DNA from 2 places in the Prevotella sp. E15-22 genome. Region 1 is predicted to be linked to the other one. Evidence: riboswitches for the same ligand, from Rfam matches in the RefSeq annotation. Region 1 holds a riboswitch; the other holds the start of a gene.
What was found. A riboswitch is a leader RNA that binds a small molecule or an ion and turns the genes downstream of it on or off. The one in region 1 is predicted to bind thiamine pyrophosphate.

Region 1 (3,421 bases):
AACAAGAGATTGAGAACCTGAAACTCGAGGCCGAGCGTGCCGAGCGCGAGGGCGACTACGGCAAGGTGGCCGAGATTCGCTACTCAAAGTTGAAGGTCCTTGAGGACCATATCACTGACATCCAACACCAACTCGATAGCGCCGGAAAATCCGGAGAGTCTGGAATGTCCGCTTCAGTCTCCCGCCTCGTTCGCGAGGAGGTCACTGCCGATGATATCGCCGAGGTAGTCTCTCGCTGGACAGGCATTCCTGTCACCCGTATGATGCAGAGCGAACGTGAAAAACTGCTCCACCTCGAGGAGGAACTCCATCGCCGTGTCATCGGTCAGAACGAAGCCATCACAGCCGTCTCTGATGCTGTACGCCGCAGTCGTGCAGGTTTGCAAGATCCCAAGCGTCCTATCGCCTCGTTCATCTTCTTAGGCACTACAGGCGTGGGTAAGACAGAGCTAGCCAAGACACTGGCCGAATACCTGTTCAATGACGAGACGATGATGACGCGTATCGACATGTCGGAGTATCAGGAGAAGCATACCGTCTCTCGTCTGATTGGTGCGCCTCCAGGCTATGTAGGTTATGACGAGGGAGGACAACTCACAGAGGCTGTACGACGTAAGCCCTACTCCGTGGTTCTTTTCGACGAGATTGAAAAGGCACATCCCGATGTCTTCAATATCCTCTTACAGGTATTGGACGACGGTCGACTCACGGATAATAAAGGACGTACGGCCGACTTCAAGAACACCATCATCATCATGACCTCGAACGCCACTCGCGAACAGCTTCGCATGACTATGCGTCCAGAGTTCTTGAACCGTATCGACGAGATTATCACCTTCACGCCACTGTCAAAACAGGAGATTGCCGATGTTGTAAAACTGCAACTCACACGTGTTCAGAAGATGTTGGAGCCACAGGGCTTCACACTGGAAGTCACACCTCAAGCCATCGACTGGTTGGCTCAGGAAGGCTACGACCCCGACTATGGTGCGCGTCCAGTAAAACGTGCCATCCAGCAGTATCTGCTCAACGACCTGTCGAAGAAGTTGTTGGCCGACGAGGTAAATCGCGAGAAGCCCATCATCGTCGATTCGTTTGGCGACGGACTGGTATTCAGGAACTAACCTATCGGCACAGCGGTGCCCACACCCCATAAGTAATGTCCCAGGTACGAATTGGTTTCGTGTCTGGGACTTTTTTATTTCCAACTAATCTTCGAAAATATTGTTATTTTTCTCACCATTTTCTTGTCAGATTGAAATAAAAGCAGTACTTTTGCACCGCAAAAACAAATATTCGGGGTGCTGAGGCATGTGCCAAAGCTGAGAAAATACCCATAGGACCTGACACGGGTAATGCCGTCGGAGGAATGTAATATGACCATCATTATTAACAACAAACAACAAGAGACGCAAGCCTCTACTGTATCTGAGCTTGCCACCCTATTGCAGTTGCCGCCCAAAGGTGTGGCAATAGCCATCGATAATCAGTTGAAACCACGCAGTACCTGGGACGACACACCGCTCCATGAAGGCGCCAGTATCACTATTATCAAAGCAGCATGTGGGGGGTGAGGCAGATGGTACAGTTTATTTCCCACTATTCCGAGCGATATAATTATCTGGACTCCATCCAACTGGCCCTTGATGGCGGTTGCCGATGGATACAGTTACGTATGAAAGACGCGACCGACGATGAGGTGCGCCCCATAGCCATCGAAGCCCAAAAGCTTTGCCGTACCTATGGAGCCACGTTTGTTATCGACGATCGCGTCTTTCTCGTACACGAACTGCAGGTCGACGGCGTTCATTTGGGCAAGAACGATATGCCCATCCGTGAGGCCCGACAGATTCTGGGGCCCGACTATATCATCGGAGGTACTGCCAATACGTTCGAAGATGTGAAAGCCCATTACGAAGCATCAGCCAACTACATCGGCTGCGGTCCTTTCCGCTTTACCACCACCAAACAGAAATTAGCCCCCGTTCTTGGTCTTGACGGCTATCGCCACATCATCAGTCAGATGCGTGCCGCCAACATCAACATCCCCATTGTAGCCATTGGCGGCATCACCGAATCGGACATCCCAGCCATCTTGCAAACAGGCATCACAGGAATAGCTCTGAGTGGCACCGTATTACGTGCCGCCAACCCCATAGAAGAAATGAAAAGAATCATAAATATCACCAATCATGAGTAAACTAGTTATTGCTGGACGGGAGTTCAACTCTCGTCTTTTTTTAGGCACAGGAAAGTTCAATAACAATGAACTGATGGCTCAGGCCATTCAAGCTTCTGGCACCGAAATGGTCACCGTAGCCATGAAGCGCATTGAACTCGACGACAAAGAGGACGACCTCCTCACCCATATCACCCAGCACAAGAACATTCAGTTGTTACCCAACACCTCGGGCGTGCGCAATGCCGAAGAGGCAGTCTTTGCCGCCCAGATGGCACGCGAGGCCTTTGGCACCAACTGGCTCAAACTCGAGATTCATCCAGACCCTCGCTATCTGTTGCCCGATTCAGTAGAGACACTAAAGGCCACCGAGCAACTCGTAAAACTCGGTTTTGTGGTGCTGCCCTATTGCCAGGCCGACCCCACGCTGTGCAAACACCTGGAAGAAGCTGGTGCAGCCACTGTGATGCCCCTGGCCGCCCCCATCGGTACCAATAAGGGTCTGCGCATGAAGGACTTCCTGCAGATTATCATCGACCAGGCCACCGTACCCGTAGTCGTTGATGCCGGCATAGGCGCACCCAGTCACGCCGCCGAGGCCATGGAGATGGGTGCCGACTGCGTTTTGGTGAACACCGCCATTGCCGTAGCAGGCGACCCCGTCAAGATGGCCGACGCCTTCCGCATGGCCGTTGAGTCGGGCCGTATGGCCTACGAAGCCGGCCTAGGTGCCATTGCCGATTGTGCCGAGGCTTCCAGTCCACTCACCGCATTCCTTAATGTTTAATTCTACATTTTTCATCTTTCATGATAAACGATCACAAAGCTTACGCACAGCGTGAGAAACACTATATGCAGGGCAATATATACCCTGATCTGAAGGTGGGTATGATCAAGGTCAACCTCACCCCTACTGTAACCCGCGACGAGCAGGGCAATTCGCACATGGAGAAAAACGACTCTGTCTTTATCTACGACACCAGCGGTCCTTATACCGATCCCAACTACAAGGTCGACCTCAAAAAAGGTTTGCCCCACCTGCGTCAGCAGTGGATTGACGACCGTGCAGCAAAAGGTCAGGGCATCACCCAAATGGCTTGTGCCAAGGCTGGCATCATCACTCCAGAAATGGAGTATGTGGCTATCCGTGAGAATATGAACTGCGAAGCACTGGGCATCAAGAGTCACATCACCCCAGAGTTTGTTCGCCAAGAGGTAGCTCGCGGCCGTGCCGTCATCCCT
Region 2 (3,421 bases), 1.2 Mb from region 1:
CACCCGTCGTATCATTCGCGACTTCGAGGGCGACGACAAGGCGAAGCTCGATAAGTATGCACAGACCGACTCGCCCGAGTATAAGCGCATGGTCGATGAGATTGCGCGCCGTCTGGGTCTCACCTCACTGAAGTTCGCCCGTATCGAGGACCTCATCGAGTCAATCGGTCTGCCTAAGAGTCAGGTGTGCACCCATTGCTTCGATGGCAGCAGCTACGACCAGCAGGGTGATGGCGAGTTCTTTGGATAAGACATCAGAAACATACATCATAAAAACAACAGGGATGTTCCATTGTGAACATCCCTGTTGTTTTTTATTATCTAGTCTCTTGTTCCTTTAAAGATCCTTTCTATAGCAGCGGTGACGGCGATGCTGGCGACTCTCCAAGTACTGCCACTGCGAGCGGACAGCCTCGTTATCCTCCATCTGAGGCATGGCCTCGGCATAGCGGAAGCCGTAGCGCTGGAACTGCTGGATAAGGTCGTTGAAGATGAGTGAGTTGGCACCCTTCTGGCGATACTCAGGCAGCACGCCTATCAACAGGAGGTCGACGGTGTCGGTCTTGTGCCACTTCAGGATGCGCAGCAGCTGCCACCAGCCGAAGGGGAACAGACGACCGTCGCGCGTCTTCTGCAATGCACGTGAGAACGAGGGGAAGGTAACACCGAAGCCAATCATCTCGTCGCCATCCATCACAGCGGTGATGAGGTTGGTATCGGCAATCTTGATATAGTCGTTCACCAGCTTGTCTATCTGGCGGTCTGAAAGTTGCGAATAGCCGTAGAGGTTCTTATAGGTGGCATTGACCAACTCGAAGACCTTGCGGCCCCAGCCCTCTTTTTGCAGTTCGTGACTGGTAAAATGGCGAACCTGCAGGCCATAGCGACGCGTAATCATGTCGGCAATCTTGGCAAACTTATCGGGCACCACCTCAGGCACCTTAACCAGATATTCCATATAGTCGTTGTCCTTGCGGAAGCCGCCCAACTGCTCCATGTGCTGAGGATAGTAGGGATAGTTGTAGTTCACATACATCGTAGACAGTTCCTCGAAACCCTCCACCAGCATGCCTTCGCGGTCGGTATCGATGAATCCTAACGGACCAGCCATCTCGTTCATGCCCTTGGCGCGGCCCCAGTCCTCAACGGCCTTAAGCAGCGCAGCCGACACCTCGATATCGTCGATGAAGTCGAACCAACCGAAGCGCACCTGGTTGATGTTCCATCGCTCGTTGGCGCGTCTGTTGATGATAGCAGCCACGCGGCCCACCATCTTGCCATCACGAAAGGCCATGAAATACTCCGACTCGCAGCACTCGAACGAGGGGTTCTTACTGCGCTGAAGGGTAGACATCTCGTCGAAGAACAAATAGGGAACGGCATACTCATTGCCACGATAGAGGTCGTAGTAGAACTGAATAAACTGTCGTAACTGCTTTCGGTTAGTTACTGTTACTATCTCAATTTTACCCATGGTATATATGGAAAAACGTTTTCTCAATTAAAGTTTTTACGAGATGCAAAGGTAACCATTTTTGGTGAAATGGCAAAACGTAATCCACATTTTTTGTCGATATGTTTGGCAGGGTGGGAGATAATGCGTAACTTTGCATCCGCAATTCAAGGGGTGCCCGAAGGTTCGGGCTGAGATGATACCCTCTAACCTGATTCGGATCATGCCGGCGTAGGGATGGAAAGCATATCAAACAAGCCCCGTTTTATTTAAAGTAAAAAGACTCGCTTTAGCACTTTTACAAAGCGTAGCGACTAAAAAAGGAAAGAAAAGGAATGAAGAAGATTCTTTTTGTATTGATGGCATTCATCAGTGTGAATGCAACAGCACAGAAGTTTAGTAATCCTGCAAAGGCAATCGTCGACTCCATCAGATTACAGCAACTGCAGGAAGTAACGGTGGATGGTGTACGCTCAAGAACAACGGGTACCCCACGCACCACTCTCTATCAGAGAACACTGAGCAACTTCGCCAGCTCTGGTCAGGAACTGCCCTTCCTCTTTGCTCGCACGCCAGGTGTGATGGCCTGGAGTGAGAACGGACTGGGCACTGGAACCACCTATATGCGTATTCGTGGCGCTGGTGACTCGCGCATCAACGTAACTATCGATGGCGTGCCCCTCAACTCGCCTGAGGACCAGTGCGTGTTCTGGGCCAACATGAACAGCTATGCAGCCTTGTTGAACAGCGTGGATATTCAGCGTGGCGTGTGCTCGTCGACCAATGGCGACGGTGCCTTTGGAGGTGCCATCTCGCTGCAGACAAAAGCCCCCTCGCGCAAGGCTGGTGGCGAACTGTCGGCCTCGTATGGTGCCTATAACACCTATAACCTGGGTGGCAACTTCTCAACGGGTCTGCTGTGGAACCACCTGATCTTCGACGGTGCCTATCACGAGACCAACACAGACGGCTATATCCACGGCACTGACGGACGCAGTGGCTCTTACTATGGTGGACTGACCTGGTTGGACGATGATTTCATGATTCGCTATAAGAACATCGGCAACTTCGAAAAGACGGGTCAGGCCTGGAATGCCGTTACTGCTGGCGACAACGACTACAGTATCATGGACGGCTGTCTGGACGATGGCACATGGAGCTATAACCTGCCCACAGGCATCAAGACCTACGAGGACCTCTACAACGCAGGTCTAGGTCGCTACAACACACTCTACGAGACGCTGACATACGGCAGCAACGGCAATCTGTTTGAGAAGGATGCTGACGGCAACTACGTGACCCACCGCTGGGAGATGGCCGACGGCTCTTACTGGCCCAAGACCACGGATAACTTCTGGCAGAACCATAACATCCTCTCGCTGTCATACCAGATCACCAACAACCTGTCGGCCTCGGCCTCGCTGCACTATACCCACGGCTATGGCTACTACAAGGAGTTCCGCTATCACAAGAAGGCTGGCGAGAAGTTTGGTCTGAGTACCAACACCAAGACCGACTTCGTGCGCAAGAAGGGACTGGAGCAGGATACTTACGGCATGGTGGGCCACCTGCACTATTACGACAGTCGCTGGAACGTGGTGGGCGGCTTCTCTGTTCAGCAGTTCGATGGCAACCACTTCGGCTATATCACCTATATCAAGGACGAGGCCCTGCGTGAGCAGTATCTGTCCAATGGCGACCACAAATACTACGACTCTGACGCACGGAAGTTTGATGGCAACATCTATGTGAAAGGCGACTATCTGCTGACCCATGACTGGGTAACCAATGGCTGGTATCTGACGGGCGACTTGCAGTATCGTCATGTGAACTACAAAACAGACGGTATCAACGACCGTTTCGTGCAGGGAACCGACGGCCTATGGCACAACCAGACGCTGAACATCAACGAGAAGTACAACTTCGTGAACCCCAAGGTGGGCGTCAAGTGGCACCACGAAACACGTT

Region 2: another riboswitch for thiamine pyrophosphate. It lies ahead of M1D30_RS00445 (TonB-dependent receptor); the one in region 1 lies ahead of thiS (sulfur carrier protein ThiS).

The regions. Positions count from the first base shown of each region.
Region 1 is NZ_CP096247.1:2,260,556-2,263,976, forward strand. It holds gene clpB (ATP-dependent chaperone ClpB) at 1-1,124, shown strand, start outside; TPP riboswitch at 1,288-1,387, shown strand; gene thiS (sulfur carrier protein ThiS) at 1,377-1,574, shown strand; gene M1D30_RS09260 (thiamine phosphate synthase) at 1,580-2,200, shown strand; gene M1D30_RS09265 (thiazole synthase) at 2,193-2,966, shown strand; gene thiC (phosphomethylpyrimidine synthase ThiC) at 2,987-3,421, shown strand, end outside.
Region 2 is NZ_CP096247.1:116,568-119,988, forward strand. It holds gene M1D30_RS00435 (amidophosphoribosyltransferase) at 1-250, shown strand, start outside; gene M1D30_RS00440 (N-acetyltransferase) at 338-1,474, opposite strand; TPP riboswitch at 1,614-1,708, shown strand; gene M1D30_RS00445 (TonB-dependent receptor) at 1,789-3,421, shown strand, end outside.